2 regions of the Shewanella sp. WXL01 genome follow, and region 1 is predicted to be linked to the other one. Evidence: predicted binding sites of a transcription regulator. Region 1 holds the regulator's gene; the other holds the start of a gene.
The links. The regulator NrdR, encoded in region 1, represses ribonucleotide reductase genes. The targets are predictions, from matches to a motif close to AAACACNANATNTNGTGTTT.
Positions count from the first base shown of each region.

Region 2: nrdA (class 1a ribonucleoside-diphosphate reductase subunit alpha) is a predicted target of NrdR. The motif match lies at 2,376-2,395, and genes of this name have one in related genera.

Region 1 covers NZ_JAAIKQ010000001.1:935,217-943,704, forward strand. The annotation lists gene ettA (energy-dependent translational throttle protein EttA) at 180-1,847, opposite strand; gene glyA (serine hydroxymethyltransferase) at 2,085-3,338, shown strand; gene nrdR (transcriptional regulator NrdR) at 3,513-3,962, shown strand; gene ribD (bifunctional diaminohydroxyphosphoribosylaminopyrimidine deaminase/5-amino-6-(5-phosphoribosylamino)uracil reductase RibD) at 4,011-5,165, shown strand; gene G3R49_RS04050 (riboflavin synthase) at 5,205-5,867, shown strand; gene ribBA (bifunctional 3,4-dihydroxy-2-butanone-4-phosphate synthase/GTP cyclohydrolase II) at 6,025-7,128, shown strand; gene ribE (6,7-dimethyl-8-ribityllumazine synthase) at 7,251-7,730, shown strand; gene nusB (transcription antitermination factor NusB) at 7,742-8,146, shown strand; gene thiL (thiamine-phosphate kinase) at 8,244-8,488, shown strand, end outside.
Region 2 covers NZ_JAAIKQ010000002.1:887,181-895,668, forward strand. The annotation lists gene nrdA (class 1a ribonucleoside-diphosphate reductase subunit alpha) at 1-2,159, opposite strand, end outside; gene G3R49_RS08885 (HAD family hydrolase) at 2,846-3,514, opposite strand; gene ubiG (bifunctional 2-polyprenyl-6-hydroxyphenol methylase/3-demethylubiquinol 3-O-methyltransferase UbiG) at 3,629-4,363, opposite strand; gene gyrA (DNA gyrase subunit A) at 4,756-7,443, shown strand; gene serC (3-phosphoserine/phosphohydroxythreonine transaminase) at 7,665-8,488, shown strand, end outside.

The DNA of each region.
Region 1 (8,488 bases):
TTGAGCTATAAAATAGAACGCTTGATTGGCGAGCAACGTTTTTTAGCTTTCTGTTGTTTGTATTTGCTATGTTCGCTTGTTGTTTATGTATTTTTTATGTGCTTTGGGAAACTTTTACAAAGCAAAACAGAGGTCATTTGACCTCTGCTTTTGTGTGGCATAGCTATTTTGCTACCGCCTTATTTGCTCATGCGCTTGTACTTCAAGCGATGCGGCTCAACTACATCTGCTCCATAAGTGTTCTTTAACCAGGTTGAGTACTCGGTGTAGTTACCTTCGTAGAAGTTAACCTGACCTTCGTCACGGTAGTCAAGAATATGGGTCGCAATACGGTCAAGGAACCAACGGTCATGCGAGATAACCATGGCGCAGCCTGGGAACTCAAGCAGCGCTTCTTCAAGTGCACGTAGTGTTTCTACGTCTAAATCGTTGGTTGGTTCATCGAGTAGCAATACGTTACCGCCAGCTTGTAGCAGTTTTGCTAGGTGAACGCGGTTACGCTCACCACCAGATAAGGTGCCAATGATTTTTTGCTGATCGCCGCCGCGGAAGTTAAAACGACCAACGTAAGCACGGCTTGGGATCTCTGTGTTGTTGATGCGCATAATATCCTGCCCATCAGAAATCTCTTGCCACACTGTTTTACTGTCGTCCATTGAGTCACGGAACTGCTCAACCGAAGCGATTTTAACTGACTCCCCCACTTCAATAGAGCCACTATCTGGTTGCTCGTCACCTGAAATCATTCTAAACAAGGTTGATTTCCCCGCACCGTTAGCACCGATAATACCGACGATAGCACCTTTAGGTACGGTGAATGACAAGTCATCAATTAAGATGCGGTCGCCGTATGATTTAGTGAGGTTGTTAACTTCAATAACCTTATCACCTAGGCGCGGCCCTGGCGGAATGAATAGCTCGTTAGTCTCATTACGTTTTTGGTAGTCGTTAGTATTAAGCTCTTCAAATCGAGCCATACGCGCCTTACCTTTTGATTGACGACCTTTGCTACCTTGGCGTACCCACTCCAGTTCTTTGGCGATGGTTTTTTGCTTAGCGCTTTCGGTCGCCGCTTCTTGCTTAAGACGGTTATCTTTTTGCTCAAGCCAAGAAGAGTAGTTACCTTCCCATGGAATACCTTCACCACGGTCAAGCTCTAAAATCCAACCTGCCGCGTTATCAAGGAAGTATCTATCGTGGGTAATTGCCACAACAGTACCTGTGTACGCTTGTAAGAAGTGCTCTAACCAAGCGACAGACTCTGCATCCAAGTGGTTGGTCGGTTCATCAAGTAGTAGCATTTCTGGTTTTTCTAGTAGTAGACGACAAAGCGCTACGCGGCGGCGCTCACCACCTGAAAGTACCGCAATTTTCTCATCCCAATCTGGCAGACGTAGCGCATCAGCAGCGCGGTCTAACACCGCATCAAGGTTGTGTGCATCGGTTGCCTGAATAATGGCTTCGAGTTCGCCTTGCTCGCGAGCTAGCTCGTCAAAGTCTGCATCTGGCTCTGCGTATAAAGCGTAAACTTCATCTAAACGAGTTAGGGCGTTTTTGGCTTCAGCTACCGCTTCTTCAATGGCTTCACGCACGGTTTGTGATTCATCAAGCTTTGGCTCTTGCGGTAGGTAACCGATTTTTAGGCCAGGCATTGGGCGCGCTTCACCCTCAATTTCGGTATCTAAACCCGCCATGATTTTTAGAAGGGTTGATTTACCTGAGCCGTTTAGACCAAGAACACCAATTTTTGCTCCAGGGAAAAAGCTTAACGAAATATCTTTAAGAATTTGCTTTTTCGGAGGGACGATTTTGCCCACTCGCAGCATGCTATATACGAATTGCGCCATGAGGTTGTTATATCCTTTTTATCTAGATTGGCTAAGTTTACGCGATAAGTTCAACAACTCAATAATAAATCCCTTGGAAAGCGATGCGCTTATCGCTGTGGTTTCAATAGGCAATCAAGCATGAATCGTTTTGAATTTAAAACACAGTGAATTTCATGTTATTTGGGGTGTGATTCAGCTCACTTGCAGAGTAGAATACCGCGCAACCCTATATATAAGAACTTGCTTGGAGTTAACATGCTTAAAAAAGCGATGAACATTGCCGATTATGATCCTCAGTTATTTAAAGCGATCGAAGACGAAACGCTTCGTCAAGAAGAGCACATCGAGCTAATTGCTTCTGAAAACTACACCAGTCCACGCGTAATGGAAGCGCAAGGTTCTCAGCTTACCAACAAATATGCAGAAGGTTACCCAGGCAAGCGTTACTACGGTGGTTGTGAGTATGTTGATACCGTTGAAACTCTAGCTATTGACCGTGTGAAAGAGCTATTTGGTGCAACTTACGCCAATGTTCAGCCGCATTCTGGTTCACAAGCTAATAGTGCGGTATTTATGGCGCTGCTTCAGCCAGGTGACACAGTTCTAGGTATGAATCTAGCTCACGGTGGTCACTTAACTCACGGCTCACCAGTAAACTTCTCTGGTAAGCTTTACAACATCATCCCTTACGGTATCGACGAGTCAGGCAAAATCGACTACGACGAAATGGAAAAGCTAGCTTTAGAGCACAAGCCTAAGATGATGATTGGTGGTTTCTCTGCATACTCAGGTATTGTTGACTGGGCGAGAATGCGTGAAATCGCTGATAAAATTGGTGCTTACCTATTCGTTGATATGGCGCACGTTGCTGGTTTAATTGCAGCTGGTGTATACCCAACGCCAATCCCACACGCGCACGTTGTGACGTCAACTACCCATAAAACGCTAGCTGGCCCACGCGGTGGTATCATTCTTTCTGCAGCAGACGATGAAGACTTATATAAGAAGCTAAACTCTGCAGTATTCCCAGGTGGCCAAGGTGGCCCACTAATGCATGTTATCGCAGGTAAAGCGGTTGCATTTAAAGAAGCGTTAGAGCCTGAGTTCAAAGTTTACCAACAGCAAGTGGTGAACAATGCTAAAGCTATGGTTGAAGTGTTCCTTGAGCGCGGTTACAAAATCGTTTCTGGTGGTACTGACAATCACCTAATGCTAGTTGACCTAATTGGTCGTGAGCTAACAGGTAAAGAAGCTGATGCAGCGCTTGGTAGCGCCAACATCACAGTAAACAAAAACTCAGTGCCAAATGATCCACGCTCACCGTTTGTGACTTCTGGTATCCGTATTGGGTCGCCAGCAATCACTCGCCGTGGCTTTAAAGAAGCTGAGTGTAAGCAGCTAACAACGTGGATCTGTGACATTCTTGATGATGCACAAAACCAAGATGTGATTGACCGTGTTAAAGCACAAGTGCTTGAGCTATGTGCTAAGTTCCCGGTTTACGCTTAATCAGCGCAATCATGCGTAGGGCGCTTGTGCTTTAGGTGCTTATGCTTTAGGTGCTTTTGCATAACGAGATAGAGGCGCAGTTTTTAGCCTTTCACCTTAACCTACTGCTGTAAATAAGATAAACTTCAATGGCCGCTAATGTTAGCGGCCATTTTGTTTTTCTGCGGAGGCACAATGCATTGCCCATTTTGTAGCGCGACAGATACTAAAGTTATTGATTCCAGATTAGTTGCAGACGGCCATCAGGTTAGACGCCGCCGTGAGTGTATGGAGTGTCACGAGCGATTCACCACTTTTGAAGGGGCGGAGCTGGTGATGCCACGAGTGATTAAGCAAGACGGCACTCGTCAGCCATTTGATGAAGAGAAGCTCCGCGGCGGTATGCTGCGCGCGGTTGAGAAGCGTCCAGTGTCAATGGATCAAATTGAGCAGTCACTGAGTAAAATCAAATCTATGTTACGTGCTACAGGCGAGCGGGAAGTCAACTCAGAGATGATAGGTAATCTAATGATGGATCAGCTGATGTCATTGGATAAAGTTGCCTATATTCGTTTTGCTTCTGTTTACCGCGCATTTGAAGATGTTTCCCAGTTTGGTGAGGCCATCGCTAAGCTACAAAAGTAGTGCCGGCACAAGAATAATCTCTTCTTAATATAGTTACTAGGACGTTCAATGCCCACTTGGTCGACATTCGACATGCAAATGATGACCCGTGCTATGCAGCTTGCTGAGCGCGGTCGCTATACCACTCGCCCAAACCCTTGTGTTGGCTGTGTGATAACTAAAGGCAACACTATTATTGCCGAGGATTATCACAAGGTGGCAGGGCAAGGCCACGCCGAAGCGAATGCGCTCAACACTCTTAAACAACAGCAAGTTAGCGCGCAGGGCGCGACGGCGTATGTCACCCTTGAACCTTGTAGCCATTATGGGCGCACGCCGCCATGCGCCGAGGCCTTAATTAATGCAAAAGTCGCCAGAGTGGTTGTTGCAGTATTAGATCCCAATCCACAAGTTGCAGGTCGCGGCATCAATATGCTTGAACAAGCGGGCATTCGAGTTGATGTGGGCTTGTTTGAAGCACAGGCTTATGCAATAAACCGCAGCTTTATGAAGCGCATGAAAACGAGCTTGCCTTGGGTGACAGTTAAGGTTGCCACCAGTTTAGATGGCAAAACTGCATTGAGTAATGGTGTGTCTAAATGGATCACTGGCCCAAAAGCTCGGCAAGATGTGCAGCGCCTGCGTGCTCAGCACTGCGCGCTTATAACAGGCGTCAACACTGTCACTATGGATGATCCAAGTCTCAATGTGCGTTATGACGAGTTAGGTAGCCTTAAAAATTCCCTTCATGAAACACAGATTCACCAACCGCTTAGGGTTGTGCTAGACACCCACGCGAGCTTAACGGCAGAATATCGGTTGTTTGCAATCGACTCCCCCATCTTGCTGGTGACTACAAAACCTTACCCTGAATTAGTAAAAAGCCAACTTCCATCACATGTCTCTGTTTTCAAGGCGGATTTAGATGATAAAGGTCGCATTAACTTGCAACAAGTTTTAGTACATTTGGGCGAATCTTGTAACTCGGTGTTTGTTGAGGCTGGCGCCACGTTGAGCGGCAGTTTTGTGGCGCAAAAATTAGTGGACGAGTTGGTGATATATCAGGCGCCGAAAATCCTCGGAAGCCAGGGCAGAAATATGCTTAACTTACCTGACTATTTACAAATGGATCAGCTTCCTGTTGGAGAAGTTGTTGAGCAAACAAGGGTAGGGCAAGACACCAAGATAGTGCTGCGCATGACTGGCAACGAGCAAACTAATTAGAAACTGAGTTTATAGAATAATTTTTCAAAGCGAGAGCATATGTTTACAGGGATAATTGAAGCCCTTGGTACCTTAACTAAGATTGAGCGCCAAAGTAATGATATCCGTTTGACGGTTGATAGCGGTAAGTTAGATCTTGGCGATGTAAAGCTAGGTGACAGTATTGCTACTAATGGTGTGTGTTTAACCGTAGTTGAGTGCTTAGCAAATGGTTATGTGGCAGACGTGTCTGCTGAAACGGTGGCGCTTACGGGTTTTGCAAACTATCAAGTTGGTCAAAAGGTCAATCTTGAAAAAGCAGTCACGGCTAATACGCGTCTTGGTGGTCATATGGTAAGTGGTCATGTGGACGGCATTGCCAAAGTGGTTAAGCGCGAAATGCGTGGTCAAGCAATTGAGTTTTGGCTTGATGCGCCAAAAGAGTTAGCGCGTTATATAGCCCATAAAGGCTCAATTACTATTGATGGTGTGAGCTTAACGGTGAATGAAGTTGATGGCAGTAAATTCCGCCTCACTATCGTGCCGCACACCGCAGCCGAAACCACGTTAACTAGCATGAAAGCTGGGGATAGCGTCAACATAGAGGTGGATTTAATTGCCCGCTATCTTGAAAGGTTGATGGACCCGAGTGCAGCCAAAGATGCAGGCGAACACTCAGGTGTAACCATGGAGCTGCTGGCAAAGTCAGGTTTTATGCGCTAGCTCAAGCGCCGCTTAGCAAGAGAAAAGCCGAAGTTTGCGGCAAAGATACAGAATAAATCAAACGCCTGAGCCTGATGCCAATTGGTATTAAAATGGTTCGGGTGACAATAATAGAGACAACAACTCTAAAACGAGCGACTAGCAAAAAGGTTTTTATATGGCGTTACACAGCATAGAAGAAATCATCGAAGATATTCGTCAGGGTAAGATGGTTATCTTGATGGATGATGAAGATAGGGAGAATGAAGGCGACCTCATTATGGCGTCTGAATGTGTTACTCCTGCAGCAATCAACTTTATGGCGACTTATGGCCGAGGGTTGATTTGCCAGACCATGACCAAAGAGCGTTGTCAGCAGCTAAATCTGCCGTTAATGGTAACCAATAATAACGCACAGTTTTCAACTAACTTCACGGTATCAATTGAAGCCGCTGAAGGCGTGACGACTGGTATTTCTGCCCATGACCGCGCAGTGACTGTGCAAGCGGCGGTAGCTAAAGATGCCAAAGCTGCCGATCTTGTTCAGCCAGGGCACATCTTCCCGTTAATGGCGCAAGATGGCGGCGTGTTAACCCGTGCAGGCCATACTGAAGCCGGTTGCGACCTAGCGCGTTTAGCTGGTTTTGAACCTTCAGGCGTGATTGTCGAAATTCTTAATGAAGACGGCACTATGGCGCGCATGCCAGACCTTGAAGTGTTCAGCGAAAAGCACGGTATTAAAATGGGCACCATTGCCGATTTAATCGAGTACCGTAACAACAAAGAAACCACTGTGGTGCGTGAAGCCCAGTGTAAGCTACCAACACGCTTTGGTGATTTTGACCTAGTGACCTTCCGCGACACTATCGACAACCAGCTGCATTATGCGCTACTCAAAGGCGATGTGACTGAAAACTGCCTAGTGCGCGTGCATCTACAAAACACCTTTAATGACCTATTGCATTCTGAGCGTGATCAGCAGCGTAGCTGGCCACTAGAGAAAGCCATGGAGCGCATTGCAACTGAAGGTGGTGTGATGGTATTGCTGGGCAATCAAGAGCATAGCAGTGACATCCTTGCCAAAGTCAAAGCGTTTGAAGCGGAAGATAAAGGCGAAGCTGCTGCACCTGCTAAGTGGCAAGGTACGTCACGCCGCGTTGGTGTTGGCTCACAAATTCTAGCTAATGTTGGTGTGAGTACTATGCGCCTACTTAGCTCACCAAAACAGTATCATTCGTTATCAGGTTTTGGGTTAGAAGTAACAGAGTATATATCTGAGTAAGCCTTTACAGCTTACTATTTAACAATTTCATTAATTACATTGCGCTCAACAAGGGTGGCTATGGTATCATAGCGCCTCTTTCACCCGAGCTGGGTGCTTTAGCTAAATTAGGTAAGATAAGAATGAACGTAGTTCAAGGTAATATCGAAGCGAAAAATGCCAAAGTGGCGATTGTTGTATCGCGTTTCAACTCTTTTGTTGTTGAAAGCCTGCTTGAAGGTGCATTAGACACACTTAAGCGTTTTGGTCAGGTACAAGATGACAACATCACTATTGTACGTGTACCAGGCGCAGTAGAACTTCCACTTGCTGCACGCCGTGTGGCTGCTAGCGGTAAGTTTGACGGAATTATCTCTCTAGGTGCGGTTATCCGCGGTGGCACTCCACACTTTGATATGGTGGCTGGCGAGTGTAACAAAGGCCTAGCTCAAGTGGCACTTGAATACGATATTCCAGTTTCATTTGGCGTATTAACAACTGATACCATCGAGCAAGCGATTGAGCGCTCTGGTACTAAAGCTGGTAACAAGGGCGGTGAAGCTGCACTTGGCATGCTAGAAATGGTTAATGTGCTGCAAGATCTAGAACAACAGTTGGTATAGTAGGAAATTTAATGAAGCCTTCAGAGCGCCGTAAGGCACGTCGTTTAGCTGTTCAAGCTATTTATTCATGGCAGCTTAGCCAAAACAATGTTGCTGATGTTGAACATGAGTTTTTAACTGAACAAAAGACAGATGGCGTTGACCTTGCTTACTTCCGTGAGTTACTGGCGGGCGTAGCGTCTAAAACTGCACAAATCGATGAGCGTCTTGTACCTCACCTAGACCGTGACTTTGATGACGTTTCTCCAGTAGAGAAGGCTATTGTTCGCCTAGCTGCGTATGAACTAACCTACCGTGATGATGTGCCATTTAAAGTGGCAATTAACGAGGCAATTGAGCTAGCGAAAGCATTTGGTGCTGATGATAGCCACAAGTTCGTTAACGGATTGCTGGATAAGTTAGTCAAGCAAAAGTAACACTGAAAACGGTATCTTCGGATGCCGTTTTTCATTTGTTGCTTGCTAGGCGTATTCAAGGTGCAAACAAGGTAGCGCGTAAGCGCAAACAACCACTGTGAAAGAATTCCAATTAATTGAACATTACTTTCGTGACCATGGTTTAAACAGGCGAGATGTTGAGCTTGGTATTGGTGACGATTGCGCTATCGTGTTACCTGCTGAAGGTAAATCGCTGGCGATCTCATGCGATACTTTAGTCGAGAATGTTCATTTCTTGTCTGAAATACCAGCCAGTGCTCTTGGCTATAAATCTCTAGCAGTAAACTTATCAGACCTTGCTTCCATGGGGGCCGAGCCTGC
Region 2 (8,488 bases), on a different contig from region 1:
GTTAACAAATCTTTTAGCAGCACTTTCATTGGTACTTTTTGATCATCAAAACGCGCAGGGTCATAGTTAGTGTTAGCTGAAATTGCCTGGTCAACGAACTTCTGCATTAAACCAACAAGTTGTAAGTAACCTTCATTGCTTGGCATGTTCCAAAGTAGTTCGTAATCATGCTTTAAGGTTTCAAAGTCAGGCACAACTTGTTTCAACTGACCGTCTTTACTCGCTTTAACACTAATTAAGCCGCGTGGTGGCTCAATACCGTTAGTGGCGTTTGATATTTGCGATGAAGTCTCTGATGGCATAAGTGCAGACAAGGTTGAATTACGTAGGCCATGAGTTTGAATGTCACTACGCAGCGTTTCCCAGTCAAGATGCAATGGCTCATCACAAATTTCATCAAGCGCGCGCTTGTAGGTATCGATAGGCAGAATACCTTTAGCGTAAGTGGTCTCGTTAAATAGCGGACAAGCACCTTGTTCTTTAGCCAGATTCATTGACGCTTTTAATAAGTAGAACTGAATTGCCTCGAACGTTTTATGGGTCAGGTTATTGGCTGAGCCGTCTGAGTAACGCTTACCGTTTTTAGCAAGATAGTTTGCAAAGTTAATAACACCTATACCCAAGGTGCGGCGATTCATTGAACCAAGGTGCGCCGATTTAATCGGGTAGTCTTGGTAATCAAGTAGGTTGTCTAACGCGCGCACAGCAAGGTCGGCTAGCACTTCAATTTCATCTAAGTTTTCAATTGCACCTAGGTTAAGTGCAGATAACGTACAAAGGGCAATTTCACCATTTGGATCGTCGATGTTGTTAAGTGGCTTAGTTGGCAGCGCAATTTCTAAACACAAGTTCGATTGCTTAATTGGCGCAACTTGTGGGTCAAACGGGCTATGAGTATTGCAGTGGTCAACGTTTTGTACGTAGATACGACCTGTAGAGGCACGCTCTTGCATCATAAGTGAGAACAAATCGACTGCTTTTAGCACCTTACGACGAATGCTCTCATCTGCTTCGTATTTTACGTAAAGCTCTTCAAACTTAGCTTGATCGGCAAAGAATGCATCATAAAGGCCAGGTACGTCTGATGGGCTGAACAAGCTAATGTCTTTACCTTGGATTAAGCGCTGGTACATTAACTTGTTTAATTGTACACCATAGTCAAGGTGACGCACGCGGTTATCATCAACGCCACGGTTGTTTTTAAGAACAAGTAACGACTCAACTTCTAAGTGCCAAATTGGGTAGAACAGCGTTGCTGCACCACCGCGCACGCCGCCTTGCGAGCAGGACTTAACTGCGGTTTGGAAGTACTTATAAAACGGTAGGCAACCTGTATGGAATGCTTCGCCGCCACGAATAGGGCTACCAAGCGCACGAATGCGACCTGCGTTAATACCAATACCAGCGCGTTGACTCACATACTTAACGATTGATGACGCTGTTGCATTAATTGAATCCAGGCTGTCATCACATTCAATGAGTACACATGAGCTAAATTGGCGAGTAGGGGTGCGCACACCAGCCATAATTGGCGTAGGCAGTGAGATCTTAAATGTCGATGTGGCATCGTAAAAATCTTTTACATACTTAAGGCGCGTTTCAGCTGGGTATTTTGCAAACAGGCAAGCTGCCACCAGCATGTATAGGAACTGAGCACTTTCATAAACTTCTTGGGTCACGCGGTTTTGAACCAGGTACTTACCTTCAAGTTGTTTAACCGCAGCGTATGAGAAGTTCATATCGCGCCAGTGGTCAATGTAGCTATCTAAAGTATCTATTTCTTCACGGGTGTAATCGGCAAGAATATGTTGATCGTATTTTCCCATCTCAACTAATTGAGTCACATGGTCATACAACTTCGGTGGCTCAAACTGACCGAATGCTTTTTTACGTAGATGGAAAATAGCTAAGCGAGCGGCAAGGAATTGGTAATCAGGTGATTCCGGAGAAATTAAGTCTGCAGCGGCTTTAATAATGGTTTCGTGGATAGCTTCGGTAGGAATGCCGTCGAAGAATTGTAAGTGAGAACGTAACTCCACTTCTGATACTGAGACGTTGTTGAGTCCTTTTGCCGCCCAAGTGATCACTCGGTGGATTTTATCTAGATCAATAGTTTCGCGTTCGCCACTACGTTTAGTGACCATCATGTTGCTATTCATTAAGGATTTGCCTTGGTTTTTATTATCAATATCTGCTGGTGCAGTTTTGTGTTGATCAAATACGCGATCAGAAATAGTTGAGTCCAGTTCACTATTATTGTCGCCTTAATATTCACGCTCTGGATTAACAAGCGGTTAAACTTTAAGCGCACCCCATATATATTGGGATTTTTATGGTTAACCTAACCCTAAGTGTAGTGTATTTCATCAACAGCAACACACAAGATATAGTGCTGTTAGAAATTAATGATACAAGATAGTGAGGTTTTAGCGGATTTGCAAGCTGCAATTTCGATAACATCCTGTGGATAAGTTGAGGATGTTTATTCGCTTAATTATGCAGGTTTGCTAAAGGGCAGAGCTACAGGCATATTCTGCGAATGCAACAGATTTTTAACATTAAAATTAGAACGGATTGATCGCTAAAATAAACACCATTCACAAATGTGATCGGCAAAATTTTAAGCAGTCTTTCTCAAACTTGATGTCGCTTTAAATCTATCTAGCAACCTGGGAACTATACGTTGCCCAAACAAAAACACATCTGTTAGACAATGAGTCCACTGAAAAGTAACAGACTAACATTAGAGCTTGGTCAAATTGACGACTTTGAAATTACCTAAGGTTGAGCAGAAGAGCTGCGATAGCAATGCAAAACTAGCGCTGCACTATTTACCTTAATAAGGCTACTTGAATAGCGCCAGGTAGTCCTGTGCTGATCCGAAGCGATATCGCGCAGGCCATTCATCAGGTGTATCTGTTTCATTCAAATAACCCCATAAGGCAACGCCGCCAATCATGTTAGCGTTTTGAGCGGCCGCTAGGTCGCGCTCTGCATCGCCTATATACAAGATGTGTTCAGGGTCGATACCCAATTGCTGCGCGGCAAGTAGCATAGGTGCACAGTTAGGCTTAGGGAACTTGGTAGTGTCCCCGCTAATGATTGTCTGACAGCGTTGAGTTAAACCTAGTGCTGCCATTAGAGGGCGGGTGAAACGGGCATGTTTGTTGGTCACAATGCCATAGGGAATTTGCTTAGCATCTAAACTATCGAGTAATTCATCCATACCCGCAAATAACTTAGCGTGTGAGCCATTGATTTGGTGATAGCGAGTAAGCATTTGTTGTTGAAGCGTATGCTGCAAGGTTTCATCAGCGTCAGGCAGCGCCGTTTTTACTAGGAACAAACTGCCATGTGATGCAGCGAACCTTAACTGTTCAAGAGGTTTTGTCGGCAGTTGGTTTTCGAGTAATACATCGTTGAGCGCAGCAACAAGATCTGGGGCAGTATCGGCCAACGTGCCATCGAGGTCAAAAAGTACACCTTGTATTTCATTGTTGCTGTTTGTTTGCATTATTAATTCCTTAGCGCCCAAAACAAATCGCACATTAATGTATTATTGATGTGCGATTGTTAAGTTATACAGTACGAGTACTATATTTGATGTATAGCGAATTTATGTAGAAGGTTAGTCAACCTTTTGCGTCGCAATCATATAGTTAACATCGACACTAGGTGTGTACTTAAAGACGCCAGAAAGTGGGTTATAGGTAATTCCTAACGCATCGCGGCAGATAAGGTCGGTGTTATCAACCAAAGCAATAAGCTCTGAAGGCTTGATAAACTTTGCGTGCTCATGAGTGCCAACAGGTAACATCTTTAAAATGTACTCAGCGCCGACAATGGTTTGAATATACGACATGAGATTGCGATTAATGGTTGAGAAAAACACATAACCACCCGGTTTAACCATGTCGCAGCATGCTTGGATGACAGACTGCGGGTCTGGTACGTGTTCTAGCATTTCCATACACGTCACCACATCATAATATTCTTTATGCTCATCACGGTGCGCTTCAGCCGTGTTTTTAAGGTAATTTACGTTCACACCTGCTTCAAGAGCATGTAGCTTAGCTACCTCTAACGGCTCTTCACCCATATCTAAGCCGGTAACATTTGCACCAATGCGTGCCATGCTCTCGGCTAGAATTCCGCCGCCACAACCAACATCTAATACTTGTTTACCAAAGATGCCCTTACTGGTGCGATCGATATAGTTAAGGCGCAGTGGGTTGAGTTGATGCAGAGGCTTAAAGTCGCCATTTGGATCCCACCAACTTTCTGCCATAGCTTCAAATTTAGCAATTTCTTGTGGATCGACATTTAGCGATGGAGATGATTGTTCAGACGGAGAGTGTGTCATAACGCTACCTTGCTTTTTATAATGCTCGCCATTATAGCGACAAGATTTTCAGCGTGAATAGCTTATTAATCACAATTTCACCGCCAAGGTGATAATCGGTCAGTTTTTGCCCAATATATGAGCCAACGTTTAATGTTATCGAGGTTAGCAATTGAGCACCTCATAGCTTTTATTAAAATGCCCAGAAAACGATGGCGTTTTTTTAAGCATTCAGACGTAAATACCTGCCTGAATAACAAGCTGTTACGAGAAATTTACTACAAAAAATCAAATGACGCTCCTTAGCCCTAGCACCAATATTATTCTGTGTTAGAATGCCAAATCACGTTTAAAAGCCAAACTGTAATATGGAAGTTTTGCAGTAAGCTAATTTTCAGGGGAACGAGCAGTTTATGACTGATCTGGCATCATCAATTTCGCCAATTAACATTGAAGACGAGCTGAAGAACTCGTACCTAGATTACGCCATGAGTGTAATCGTTGGTCGTGCGCTTCCTGATGTTCGTGACGGTTTAAAGCCGGTTCATCGTCGCGTGTTATTTGCGATGAACGAACTTAAAAACGATTGGAACAAACCATATAAAAAATCCGCTCGTGTCGTCGGTGACGTAATCGGTAAATATCACCCACATGGTGACTCTGCTGTATATGACACAATTGTACGTATGGCGCAGCCATTTTCGCTACGTTACACATTGGTTGACGGTCAAGGTAACTTTGGTTCGGTAGACGGTGACTCTGCAGCGGCAATGCGTTACACCGAAATCCGTATGGAGAAGTTAGCGCACTCTTTACTTGCAGACTTAGATAAAGAAACTGTTGACTATGTACCTAACTATGACGGTACAGAGCAAATTCCAGCGGTATTGCCAACCCGTATTCCTAACTTACTTGTTAATGGTGCTTCAGGTATTGCGGTTGGTATGGCAACCAATATTCCGCCGCACAACTTAACTGAAGTCGTTCAAGGCTGTTTAGCATTAATTGAAGAGCCAAGCCTTTCAATTGAGCAGTTAATGGAGCACATTCCTGGCCCTGACTTCCCAACAGCTGCAACTATCAACGGTCGAAAGGGCATTATTGATGCTTATAAAACAGGCCGTGGACGCGCTGTTATGCGCGCCAAAGCAGACATTGAAGAAGAAAATGGTCGCGAGCGCATCATTGTTACTGAAATTCCTTATCAAGTTAACAAAGCGCGCCTGATTGAAAAGATTGCTGAGCTAGTTAAAGATAAGCGTATTGAGGGCATTTCAGGCCTGCGCGATGAGTCTGACAAAGACGGCATGCGTATCGTTATCGAAATTAAGCGCGGCGAAGTAGGCGAGGTTGTACTTAATAACCTGTACGCTCAAACGCAAATGCAATGCTCTTTTGGTATCAACATGGTGGCATTGACCAATGGTCAGCCTAAGTTGTTCAACCTTAAGGAAATGCTAGAGAGCTTTATTCTTCACCGCCGTGAAGTTGTTACTCGTCGTACTGTATATGAGCTACGTAAAGCTCGCGAACGTGCACATATTCTTGAAGCACTAGCCATCGCACTTGCCAACATCGACCCTGTTATCGAGCTAATTAAAAACTCTCCAACCCCAGCGGAAGCGAAAGTTAAGTTAGTCGCACAAGGTTGGGATTTAGGTAATGTTAAAGGCATGCTTGAAAAAGCAGGTGATGATGCAGCGCGCCCTGAATGGTTAGAGCCAGAGTTTGGTATCCGCGATGGTCAGTACTACCTAACTGAGCAACAAGCACAAGCTATTCTTGAACTTCGCTTACACCGCTTAACCGGCCTTGAGCATGAGAAGATCTTACAAGAATACGAAGAGCTATTAGAGTTCATCGCAGGCCTATTACATATTCTTAATAACCCAGTTCGTTTGATGGAAGTCATCAAAGAAGAGCTAGAAGAGATCCTTGAGCAATACGGTGATGAGCGCCGCACTCAAATCAACCAAAATGAAGTTGATATGAGCCTTGAAGATCTGATCAATGAAGAAGACGTTGTCGTGACGCTTTCTCACCTTGGCTATGCCAAGTACCAACCGCTAACTGACTATCAAGCTCAGCGCCGTGGTGGTAAAGGTAAAGCAGCAACGAAAGTGAAAGATGAAGATTTCGTTGAGAAGCTACTTGTTGCTAATACTCACGACACCATCTTATGTTTCTCTGACTTCGGTAAGATGTACTGGTTGAAGGTATACCAATTACCATTAGCGAGCCGCACTGCACGTGGTCGTCCGATCATTAACTTGCTACCGCTAGCAGATGGCGAGCGCATTACTGCAATTTTACCGGTTCGTGAATACGCCGATGATAAGTACATCATTATGGCGACAGCGCACGGTACAGTTAAGAAGACAGCATTAACTGCCTACAGCAACCCTCGTGCAAACGGTATTATTGCTGTGAATCTGAAAGATGGCGATCAGCTAATTGGTGTTGATATTACTAATGGTAATGACGACATCATGCTGTTCTCAGACGAAGGTAAAGTAGTACGCTTTAATGAGAAAGCACGTGATGCTGAAACCGGTGAAGTGAAGATTGACCCAGAAACGGGTGAAGAAGTCATTGCACTTCGCGCTATGGGACGTACCGCAACAGGTGTTCGTGGTATTAAGCTTGAAGGCGATCAAAAAGTGGTTTCACTTATCGTACCTAAAGGCGATGGCGCAATCTTAACGGTAACTGAAAACGGTTACGGTAAGCGTACTGAGCTAACTGAATACCCAGCTAAATCTCGCGGCACTAAAGGTGTGGTTTCTATCAAAGTTAGCGAGCGTAATGGCGCAGTTATTGGTGCAACGCAAGTTGGTGAAAATGATGAAATCATGCTTATCTCTGACAAAGGTACATTAGTTCGTACTGCTGCAGAAGGCGTTTCAATTATTGGTCGTAACACCCAAGGTGTGACCATTATTCGCACCGCAGAAGAAGAGAAAGTCGTTGGTTTGCAACGCATTGATGAAATTCAGTCAGAACAAGAGCTTGATGAAGAGGGCAACCCTATCATCGAAGGCGAAGTGGCTGAATCAACTGACGGCGAACAAGCTGCTAGCGAAGAGTCATCTGACGAGTAGCATATAAGTTAAGCACTAGGAATTACACCTGCTAGTGCCAACTAAACAGATAAATGAGCACCTTTGGGTGCTCATTTTGTTTGTATCGAAAAAATGAGTTTTTTTCAGTGTTATAGGGCAAATTAACACTATTCATCACCTCATAAACTGCCTAGTATTAGGCATCTACCGCAATTTATCATTCGCATTAATCACTTAAGGAGTGAAGAGTGACTAGCCAACTGAACCAGCAGACTTTAACTACCCAAAAACCAGGTCAAACGCCAAAATACAACTTCTGTGCAGGGCCGGCGATGTTACCAACAGAGGTAATGGCTATCGCTCAAAGCGAACTCGTTAACTGGAATGGTATGGGCGTGTCGGTAATGGAGATCAGTCACCGTAGTAAAGAATTTGTTGCCTTAGCCAAACAAGCAGAGCTTGATCTGCGCCAGCTGATGAATATTCCTGATAACTACAAGGTGCTATTCATGCATGGCGGCGGGCGCGCGCAATTCACTAATGTTGTCACCAATTTTCTTGGTGATAATGGCCGCGCTCTTTATCTTACCAGTGGTCAATGGTCTCGCTCGGCTATCAAAGAAGCTAAGCTCATTGCAGGCGAAGATGCCATTGACGAAATGAATATTGTTGAAAAGGACGACGACAAATCAAAAGTCGTTTTACCTGATCTTGAGCAACTAAAACAAGCTGGTCAGAAACAATATCGCTATGTTCATTATTGTCCTAATGAAACAGTCGACGGTATTGAAATCTTTGATGAGTTAAATAGCCCTTGGCCTGTCGTTGCAGACATGTCGTCCACCATTATGTCGCGTGAGATTGACGTGAGCCGTTATGCGGTAATTTATGCCGGGGCACAAAAGAATATTGGCCCATCAGGGTTATCAATCGCTATCGTGCGTGATGACATGCTTAGCTTGCCAAAGCTAACTCAATCTTCGGTAATGGATTATTCGATAGCAGCGCAAAATGACTCTATGTTCAACACGCCGCCGACGTATGCCTGGTACTTGGCATCGCTAGTGTTCAAGTGGCTTAAAAA